Selenomonas sputigena: one gene and its partners. The protein of the gene in region 3 interacts with the protein of the main gene of each other region in a pairwise test. Links are inferred from orthologs where the notes say so. Each region holds a gene or a part of one and is shown on either strand. Other genes may lie near its edges.

Region 1 (3,049 bases), 220 kb from region 3 along the record:
GAAGCCGAGGATGCAGGTGCTGATTACGTCGGCTCGGACGAGATCGTCACGAAGATTCAGGGCGGTTGGTTCGACTTCGATGTCGCCGTCGCTACGCCCGATATGATGGGCACGGTCGGCCGCCTCGGTAAGGTCTTGGGTCCTCGCGGTCTCATGCCGAACCCGAAGCTCGGTACGGTCACGATGGATCTTGTGAAGGCGATCAGCGAGATTAAGGCCGGTAAGGTCGAGTACCGCACGGACAAGGCCGGCAACGTCCATGTCCCGATCGGCAAGGCTTCGTTCGATGTCGATAAGCTCAAGGCGAATTATCAGGCACTCATCGACACGCTCGTCCGCGTTCGCCCGGCAGCAGCGAAGGGGCAGTACATCCGTGCGATCACGGTCAGCTCTACGATGGGCCCCGGCGTTCCGATTGCTACGATGGCCTAATCCGATAAAACAGCATACGATGACTGTAGACAGCAGGTATGGATCTTCCATCTAACGAGCAAGTTGCTCGCCCGCCGAGGTCGGATTCAGGCGCATTGCTTCAAAAGATGCGGCTTCCGGCATACAGTTGGGAGCCGTTTTATTTTGTTGAATCTCATTGAGAGGGGGTGCAAGAATGAATGCAAAGGTAAATGCAAAGAAGGAAGCGGTCGTTGCTGAGCTGAAGGAAAGGCTTCAGACGGCGAAGGGAGCCGTTTTTACAAGCTACAAAGGCTTGACGGTAGCGCAGGACACGGCGCTTCGCCGCGCGCTTCGTGAGGCAGGCGTTTCGTATCATGTCGTCAAGAACACGATGACGCGCATCGCCGCGAAGGAACTCGGGCTCGACGAACTTTGCGATCACTTGGAGGGGACGACGGCTCTTGCCGTTTCCACTGACGACGCTGTGGCGCCGGCGAAGGTCATCTGCGAGTTCATGAAGAAGAACAAGCTCGATGAAGCCGGCATCCTGACGCTCAAAGCAGGTCTTCTCGACGGACGCGTCATCGACGTCGCTGAGGTCAAGGCTTTGGCCGATCTGCCGTCGCGCGAGGTTCTTCTCGCAAAGCTCTTGGGCAGCATGCAGTCTCCGATTGCGGGTACGGTCAACGTGCTCCAAGGAGTCATCCGCAACGCGGTCTATGTGCTTGAGGCGATCCGCAAGCAAAAGGAGGAGCAGGCTTCCGCCTGAACCTTATAGAGTGCAGCGGTTGGGCAGACGTCCGCCGCTTGCAGGCTGAATACATTTGAAGAAAACAATTTTATGGAGGTACAATCATGACTAAAGAAGAAATCCTGCAGGCCATTGAGGGCATGACCGTCCTCGAACTTTCCGAACTTGTCAAGGATATGGAAGAGAAGTTTGGCGTCAGCGCTGCGGCTCCGGTTGCTGTTGCTGCTGCCGGCGCTGCTCCGGCTGCTGCGGGCGGTGAAGAGAAGACCGAGTTCACGGTCGTTCTTGCTGCTGCCGGCGACAAGAAGATCAACGTCATCAAGGCTGTCCGCGAAGCTACGGGTCTCGGCCTGAAGGAAGCGAAGGAGCTCGTTGACGGCGCTCCTGCTCCGATCAAGGAGAACATCGCGAAGGCAGAGGCAGAAGAGCTCAAGAAGAAGCTCGAAGAGGCCGGCGCAACGGTCGAGCTCAAGTAATTTGGGCGCAGCAGAAGCTGCATAAGAAACCGCCCTTGCAAGTCGATTTTCGACTGCAAGGGCGGTTTTTGTTTGGTTGGTTGGTTTACGCTTCCTGCTGCAGAGGAACCGGATGTTCGCTTTCTCTCTGTGCTGTTTTTCGCGCCCCGTTCCAGCGGTATTGGATCGTCAGCACCGTAAGCGCGGCGATGAACATGAAGAGCGCCATGAGGAAGTAGCCCGTGTCGAAGGAGCCTGTCTCCGTCTTGAGCCAGCCCATCATGTAGGGGCCGACCCAGCCGCCGAGATTGCCGCAGGAGTTGATGAGGGCGACGCTGCCGGCAGCGGCGGAGCCGGAGAGGAAGCTCGTCGGGATCGTCCACCAGACGCCCATGGCGGCGTAGATGCCGATGGCGGACAGGCAGACGAGGAAGAGTGCCGTGTACATGTCATCAGCAAAGGGGCTGAGTCCTAGGCCGACGGCGCCGACGAGGAGAGCGCCCGCGACGTGCCAGACCTTGTCGCCCGTCTTCGTCGAGGTTTTGCCGATGATGACCTGCACGATGAGCGCCGCCGTCATCGGAATGGCGATGGCGCCGCCGAGGAATCCGGTTGACCAGCCCGAAAGCCCCTTGAGCACCGTCGGCATCCAGAAGTTGAAGCCCCAGAAGCCGATGACCCACATGAAGTAGATGAAGCAGAGTTTCAAGACCTTGGGATCGGAGAAAGCCTGGAAGATCGTGTATTTCTTGACGCTTTGCATACGCGCCTGCTCTTCTTCGTACTGGCGGTTCAAGTATTCCTTTTCTTCTGCACTGAGCCAGGAAACCTGGTCGGGCTTGTCTTTGACGAAGTAGAAGAAAAATACGGCGAAGAGGAGGGCGGGCCCTGCCTCCAAGATGAACAGTTCCTGCCAGCCGTGCATGCCGAAGAAGGATGTTTGCAGCAGGAATCCCGCGAGCGGTGCGCCGATGATCGTTGAGATGAGAAGTGACGTCAGCATGAGGGAATTGGCGCGTGCTCTCTCCCTTTCGGAAAACCAACGCGCGAAGAGCACGGAGTAGATGACGGGGTAAAGGCTCGCTTCCGAGGCGCCGAGCAGGAAGCGGCAAAGGTAGAACTCCGTCTGCGTCTGCATGAATGCCATGAAGATGCAGACAAGTCCCCAGGTGAACATGATGCGTGCGATCCACTTTGCGGCGGAAAAGCGGGCGGCGATGAGTGCGCCGGGGATTTCCAGGAGCAGATAGCCCATGAAGAAGATGCCCGCGCCTGCGCCGAAGATTTCGGGCGTGATCCAGTCGAGATCCTGCGTCATCGTCAGCGCTGCATAGGCGATGTTCACGCGGTCGATGCAGGCGATGATGGACACGAGAAAGACGGGCAGGATGATGCGCAGGTCGCGCTTTCGTCTGAGACGGGCGAGATCCAAATTTTCCATAATGATTCC
Region 2 (3,059 bases), 1.1 Mb from region 3 along the record:
CAAAAGCCGATCTTCTCCCGCGCTTCGACGATCGCCTCAGCGAGCGCCCGCGCCTTCGCTGCATCCATGTCGAGGACGTGATAAGCAAGACGCACTGCCGTCTTGGAGCCAATGCCCGGCAGTGCGCGAAAGTGTTCAATGAGTTTTGCCAGCGGTGCGATGTACTGCATCTCAGAACATGCCCGGAGGAAGGCCGAGGCCGCCCGTGAGCTTGCCCATCTCGCCCGCCATCATGTCGTCGACCTTCTTGACCGACTCGTTGAAGGCAGCCGAGAGGAGATCCTGCAGCATCTCGACATCCTCGGGATCGACGGCAGCGGGATCGATATGAAGCGACTGCACTTCCTTCTCGCCGTTCATGACGATCTTGACAGCGCCGCCGCCCGCCGACACCTCGACGGTCTTCTTCTTCAGCTCCTCCTGCATCTTCTTCATGTCATTTTGAAGCTTCTGCACCTTCTTCATCATACCCTGCATATTGCCCATGTTTCCCATTCCACCAAACATTGCGTTTCTCCTTTCAAAAGCAGGCGCTTCGCCTGCGCTTTTCCTTCGATTATAGCCGCAAAGCGGCTCTTAGGTCAACTGTTTTCCTGCGGCGGCGGCGCATCGCCATCATCCGGCGGCGGCACGTCATCGGGCACCGGCGCATCATCGGGCAGCGAAATGTCATCAAACACCGGCGCGTCATCGAGCGGCGGCGCGTCCTCGCCTTCTGCCGTCTCGGCCACGGACTTAGCGACTGCCTTGCCGCTCGCGGCGAGGGCGGCGATGCGCTGCTCTTCGGGCAGGTCGACGAGATGTCCGCCGAGGAGCGAAACGGCATTTTGCAGACGACTTCGCTCTTCGGGCGAAAGCTCGTTCTCGTCGATCTCCAGCGGTTTCGGTGAAAGCCCTCGCGGCTCGATCTCGTCGAGCGCCGCCAACGGCGGCTTTTTCTTCGGCGCAGGAGGCGGCGCGGCAGGCGGCACAGCTTGCGCTTCGCACGAGATTGCAAGCGGTGTGCCTGCGATCTCGGCGAGCAATTCTTCGATGATCTTTCGGTAGTCGTCGCGCATTGTGCGCCGCGCGAGCAAAGGACTTGAAAAATGCAGGCGAAACGTGCCCGCGCCGCTTGACAAGAAAGATGCGCCCTTGAGGCAAGCGAGAACGGAGATGCGCTGCTTCTCCTGCAGGCGGGAGAGAAGTTCGGCGTAGATCTTCTCTCCCTCGGGATTCGGCGTGGCCTGTGCGGCAGGAGCGGAAGAGGCAAGCGGTGCGCTATTGCGTGCCGGCGTGCCGGAAGAAGCCGCTTCGTTCGTGCGACTTGCCGCCCGTCTTCTCGCGGTTGGAAGAGGAGATGCTGCAGGCGCGGCTGCTCTCGCAGGCTGCGCCGAAAGCTGCGCCTTGAGGACGGCAAGCTCCGCCTCAAGGCGGGCGACGCGCGCCACTTCGGCGGGGGCGGGCGCTGCGGGGTGGGTGGGTGCTGGTGCACCTTCTGCGCCATCTTCCACATTCTCACGGCAGAGCGAAAGCAGCGCGACCTCAAGCGTGATGCGCGGCTGCGGCGTCCAGCGAAGCTCCGCCATCGCCTCGTGCAGACGCGCGATCATCGCCATGATCTGCGCCTGCGTGAAAAGCGCTTTCTGCTCTTCGAGCGCAGCTCCGGTGTCGTCCACGAGATTGAGAGCCGCAATAGCGCCCGCCGCCTCGTAGATCATGAGGCTTCGCAGATGAAGCGTCAATTCCGCCAAAAGCTGCATCGGATCTTTACCGAGCGCGAGAAGCTCCGCGATCGTTTCCAAGACCTCGCCCTTCGCGCGCTCGCCGATCGACTTCGTCAGGCGATAGATCGGCTCATGTCCAATGAGGCCGAGATTCTCCTCGACACATGCCGCCGTCAATGTATCGCCGTCCAAGCTCGCGCACTGGTCAAGCAGCGACAGCGCGTCCCTCATGCCGCCGTCCGCCTGCCGCGCGATGAGGCGAAGCGCTTCCTTCTCGCACGGGATCTTCATCTCCCGTGCCACATAGGCGAGCCTCGCTTCGATCTCCTCGACCGTGATGCGCCGAAAGTCGAAGCGCTGGCAGCGCGACTGGATCGTTGCCGGCACCTTGTGCGGCTCTGTCGTCGCGAGGATGAAGACGACATGGGCGGGCGGCTCTTCGAGCGTCTTCAAAAGCGCATTGAATGCCTCCGTCGTCAGCATGTGCACTTCGTCGATGATGTAGACCTTGTAGCGCCCTTCGGCGGGCGTGAATTTCACCTTCTCGCGCAAGTCCCGCATCTCGTCGATGCCGCGGTTCGACGCCGCGTCGATCTCAAAGACGTCGAGCGCCGTGCCGTCGGCGATCTTCGTGCAATTTTTACAGACGCCGCAAGGCTCGGGCGTCGGCCCCTTCTCACAATTCAGCGACTTCGCGAGAATCTTCGCCGTGCTCGTCTTGCCCGTGCCGCGCGGGCCAGAAAAGAGGTAGGCATGGGCGATGCGTCCTGCGGAAATCGCATGGGAAAGCGTCCTCGATACGGCCGTCTGCCCCACGAGATCCTTGAAGCTCCCCGGCCGCCATTGGCGGTAGAGCGCGATGTACGCCATATCGTCCCTCCTTGAACGCATAGAAAATTGCAAACGAATCCATAGAAAAAAGCTGCCGCACCAAGCCGAAACTCCGCACAGCAGCAAATACTCCTTTTCCACTTCGGGGCGCGACCCCCAGGCGCCCTCGCGGCACATGAAGCGATTCGCTTACCGCTGCTTCCTTCCGGACCTGACGGGGTTCACGAGACTCCATTGCGCAAGACCAAAGCGCCGCGCTCCGAACTGGAAAAGGCTTCTCAAAAGAGCAGCATAGAAAACGCCCATTGCGTTCTTTGATTGTAGCATAGACAGGCAGAAGCCGTCAACCGCTGTTCAGGAATCACTGATAAATTCAGCCGCCCATCTTCACACATCTGCGCTGTCCTCTCGTCGTCGACAAATCCTCGACGTAGCACCGCTACGCCTGCGGTTTGTCTCCTCGATAGATACAGCGCATCTGTGCAAATCTGGGCGACCTCATTTTATCAGCGCTTCCTTCAT
Region 3 (4,138 bases):
CATATTGCAGACGATGTCGCGCGCCTCTTCCACTTCCGAGGCGAGGACGCGTATCTCGAAGTTCGCCTTGCGCTGGCTGCCGACGGATTTCCGATCCGTCAATATGCCTTCCGCCTCCAGCCTTTCGCAGATCTTCTCCGCCTGCCCCTTTGTTGCAGCCACAAAGATCGATGTCCACATGAAAATTTCCTCCTTCGGCGCTATCTCTGCAACACCGAGTTTTTGCCGAGCAAGGCCTCGATTTCCTGCACGACGGCAGGAGATGCGTCGAGCCAATACTGCGGCTCCAACTTCTGCCAACGTCCCTTCCGATTCAAAAAGACGACATGATCGCCCCTGTGCATCGCGAAAATGCCGTAGAGCGCATCGAGCGCAGCCGCTTCCTCGTGCTCTGCGGTAAGCGTGATGTAATAATCCTGCCGATAATCGTCGAGCGCAGTAATCGTGTCGGCAAGCACCTTGACGCCGTCATCTGTGAAATTCACGCGCCCCTGCACGACGATGGCCGCATCGGGAACAAGGAGGTTCACATGCGGGTAGAATACCGCGGGGAAGACGACGACTTCGACGGAATGCGTGTAGTCCTCCAATTCCAAGAAGCACATCGTGTCGCCCTTCTTCGTTGCGATCCGCTTCGCCGAGGAGATGAGGCCGCCGATGCGCACGAGTTGGCGCTCCTTCTTCTTGCCGTCTAAGATATCCCCGATGGGCACGAGATTCTTGATCTTCTTCTCATGGCGATCGAGCGGATGTCCTGTAATGAAGAAGCCTGTGTTCTCCTTCTCCCACGCGAGTCGCTGCACCGAGTCTGCCTCAGCGATGTCGGGAAGCGCGACGTCCTCAGCCTCCTGCATCGCCGCCTCGCCGAAAAGGCCGATCTGCCCGCTCGCTGCATCCGCGTGCTTTCGTGCAGCGACATCGATGACGCGCTCCAAGACGGCAAGAAGCTGCGAGCGGTGCGCGCCGAGCGAGTCGAACGCACCGCATTTGATGAGACTTTCAAGTACGCGCTTATTTGCCGTGCGCATATCGACGCGCGTGCAGAAGTCCAGGAGCGACGTGAAAGCGCCGCCTTCCTCGCGCACGGCTGCGAGACTCTTGATCGCCGCCTCGCCGACATTTCGCACGGCGGCGAGGCCAAAACGAATGGCCGCGCCGTCGACGCTGAAATTCGCCTCGCTCGCGTTGACGTCGGGCGGCAGAATCTTGATGCCCATGCGGCGGCAAAGCTCGATGTAGACGCCGACCTTATCGTTCGTGTCCATGATGCTCGTGAGCATCGCCGCCATGAACTCCTGCGGATAATGCGCCTTCAAGTACGCCGTCTGCCACGCCACGAGCGCGTATGCCGCGCTGTGCGACTTATTGAAGCCGTAGTCGGCAAAATGTGTCAGAAGATCGAAGATCTTTTCTGCCAAAGCATCATCAATGCCGTTCTCTCGCGTTCCCTTCATGTACGTCTCGCGCTGCGACATCAGGACTTCGTGCTTCTTCTTGCCCATGGCGCGGCGCAGGATGTCCGCCTGCCCGAGCGTGAAGTTCGCGAGCACCTGCACGACCTGCATGACCTGCTCCTGATAGAGCACGACGCCGAACGTCTCCTTCAAGATCGGCTCCAAGAGAGGATGCAGGTAGGTCACCTTCTTCTTGCCATGCCTGCCCGCGATGAAATCCGTCACCATGCCGCTGCCCAAGGGGCCCGGCCGGTAGAGCGCGACCGTCGGGATGAGGTCTTGAAAGTTTTTCGGCTGCAAGTCCTTGACGAGATTCGTCATGCCCGCCGATTCCATCTGGAAAACCGCGCCCGTATCGCCGCGGCAGAGCATCTCGGCTGTCTTCTCGTCTTCAAGCGGTATCGTGTCGATGTCGATCGTGATGCCGCGGCTCTTCTTGATGTTCTTCAAGGCGTCGGCGATGACCGTGAGCGTGCGCAGGCCGAGGAAATCCATCTTCAAAAGCCCCAGCTCTTCCACGTGATCCTTGTCGTACTCCGTCACGAGCGTGCCGTCGGAGACCTGCACAGGCACATAGTCGGTCAAGGGATTTCGCGCGATCACGACGCCCGCCGCGTGCGTCGACGAGTGGCGCGGCAGCCCTTCAAGGTCGCGCGCGAAGTCGATGAGCCGCTTCGTCTCGTCGCTCTCCTCATAGATGCTGCGAAAATCCTGCGAATCGGCGAGCGCACGGTCGAGCGTGATGCCAAGCTCTGACGGCACAGCCTTCGCCACGCGGTCGACGCTCGCATACGTCATTTCGAGCGCACGCCCGACGTCACGGATCGCGCCCTTCGCCGCCATCGTGCCGAAGGTGATGATCTGCGCGACATGATCGGCGCCGTAGCGGCGCTTCACATAGTCGATGACCTCCTCGCGGCGAATGTAGCAGAAGTCGATGTCGATATCGGGCATCGTCACGCGCTCCGGATTCAAAAAACGCTCGAAGAGCAATTCGTACTTCAGGGGATCGAGGTTCGTGATGCCCAGGAGATAGGCGACGATGCTGCCCGCCGCCGAGCCGCGCCCCGGACCGACGGCGATTCCCTCGCCGCGCGCATACTTGATGAAATCCCAGACGATGAGAAAGTAGCTGTCATAGCCCATGCGATGGATGATGGAAAGCTCGTAATCGAGCCTTTCGCGCACAGCGGGCGTGATCTTTTCGTAGCGAAGGGGCAGATTCTCCTCGCAGAGCTGCTTTAGGTAGGCCTCGTCCGACATTCCCTCCGGCAACGGAAAATTCGGCAGATGAAGATGCCCGAACTCAAAGTCGACCTTGCATCGCTCGGCGATCTTCTGCGTATTGGCGAGCGCCTCCGGGTGATCGTGAAAAAGCGCCTGCATCTCCTCGGGCGAGCGCATGTAGAACTCCCCTTCGGCATAGCGCATGCGCGTCGGATCATGGACGCCCTTGCCCGTCTGAATCGCGAGCAGGACATCGTGCGCCTCCGTGTCCTCTTTATGCACATAGTGGATGTCGTTCGTCGCCACGAGTCCGACGCCGAACTTCTCCGCCAGCTCAATGACACCCGCGAATGCTGTCTTTTCATCGGGGATTCCATGGTCTTGAATCTCAAGGAAGAAATTCTCTCGTCCAAAGATGTCGATATACTCCTCGACGAGCTTTTCCGCGCGCTCGCGCTCGCCACGCAGGATCGCCTGCGGGATCTCTCCCGCGACGCAGGCGCTGAGGCAGATGAGGCCCTTATGATACTTGCGCAGGATGTCCTTATCGACGCGCGGCTTGTAGTACATGCCCTCTGTATTGGCTAGCGAGACGAGTTTCACCAGGCTTCGATAGCCTTCATCATTCTCCGCAAGAAGAATCAGATGATAGTAGCGCGTGCCGCGCACCTCGGTGCGGTCAAAGCGCGACTCAGGCGCAAGATACGCCTCACAGCCGATGATCGGACGGATTCCCTGCTTCTTCGCTTCCTTATAAAAATCAATGACGCCGTACATCGCCCCGTGATCGGTGATCGCGACGGAATCCATGCCAAGCTCCTTCGTGCGTGCGATAAGCTCGGGAATGCGACTTGCGCCGTCGAGAAGGCTGTAGCATGTATGAACGTGCAAATGTGCAAAGGGAATCTTCGTCATGGCAGCCTCCTCTATCACTCTTTTATGTTTCGCTTCTTCCTATTATAAAGGAAAACGAGCGAACCTTCAACGCTTCTTCATATACGCTTCGGCAACAGCGAGAACATATTCCTGCAGCGCGGCGCCGACAGCGAGATCCCAATCAACATCACCCGCAAAGACCGTATTGGAAACGACGCGGATCGTGAGGAACGGCACATCGTACGTCTGGCAAATTTGCGCGACGGCGTCACCCTCCATCTCCTCAACCGCAGTGCCGTAGAAATCATGCAGGAAGAGCACGCGGTCGACTTGGCAGTTCCAGCTGTCCGCCGTACCGATGACGCCCTCCGTCACGCTTCCTTTCTTGTAGGAGTTCTTGAGCGCGAGCGCCGTCCGAAAGAGACCCTCGTCTGCTCTGTGAAAGACCTCCTGCGTGAAGCGACGCGCTTCCTTGTCGTAGGCAAAGACGCCGAGCTGGTCGAGTGCCTCTTCATCGACACCCTCACCGCGTGCGCGAAAGTGCGATTTCCATGCCGATATATTGACCGTCTCTCTGCCTA

Evidence for each region.
Region 1: the proteins of OL236_RS05650 (region 3) and rplL interact in binary tests that used the Escherichia coli proteins (3 or more experiments, as listed by UniProt). The link is inferred for Selenomonas sputigena from one-to-one orthologs.
Region 2: the proteins of OL236_RS05650 (region 3) and dnaX interact in binary tests that used the Escherichia coli proteins (3 or more experiments, as listed by UniProt). The link is inferred for Selenomonas sputigena from one-to-one orthologs.

What each region holds. Positions count from the first base shown.
Region 1 is NZ_CP110383.1:1,371,604-1,374,652, reverse strand. The notes cover bases 35-2,934. They hold rplL (50S ribosomal protein L7/L12), read left to right. Parts: upstream 35-1,248; coding sequence 1,249-1,620; downstream 1,621-2,934. Other genes in these bases: OL236_RS06695 (MFS transporter), read right to left, coding at 1,706-2,934; rplJ (50S ribosomal protein L10), read left to right, coding at 608-1,162; rplA (50S ribosomal protein L1), read left to right, coding at 35-432. Outside these bases: more of rplA, read left to right, coding at 1-34; more of OL236_RS06695, read right to left, coding at 2,935-3,040. UniProt on the Escherichia coli protein: The binding site for several of the GTPase factors involved in protein synthesis (IF-2, EF-Tu, EF-G and RF3). Is thus essential for accurate translation.
Region 2 is NZ_CP110383.1:2,275,748-2,278,806, reverse strand. What follows is about bases 80-2,989. They hold dnaX (DNA polymerase III subunit gamma/tau), read right to left. Parts: upstream 2,577-2,989; coding sequence 582-2,576; downstream 80-581. Other genes in these bases: OL236_RS10970 (YbaB/EbfC family nucleoid-associated protein), read right to left, coding at 172-507; recR (recombination mediator RecR), read right to left, coding at 80-170. Outside these bases: more of recR, read right to left, coding at 1-79. UniProt on the Escherichia coli protein: Part of the beta sliding clamp loading complex, which hydrolyzes ATP to load the beta clamp onto primed DNA to form the DNA replication pre-initiation complex.
Region 3 is NZ_CP110383.1:1,151,205-1,155,342, forward strand. Bases 1-3,989 are described here. They hold OL236_RS05650 (DNA polymerase III subunit alpha), read right to left. Parts: upstream 3,597-3,989; coding sequence 201-3,596; downstream 1-200. Other genes in these bases: OL236_RS05645 (hypothetical protein), read right to left, coding at 1-180; OL236_RS05655 (5'-methylthioadenosine/S-adenosylhomocysteine nucleosidase), read right to left, coding at 3,663-3,989. Also shown: more of OL236_RS05655, read right to left, coding at 3,990-4,138. UniProt on the Escherichia coli protein: DNA polymerase III is a complex, multichain enzyme responsible for most of the replicative synthesis in bacteria. This DNA polymerase also exhibits 3' to 5' exonuclease activity. The alpha chain is the DNA polymerase catalytic subunit.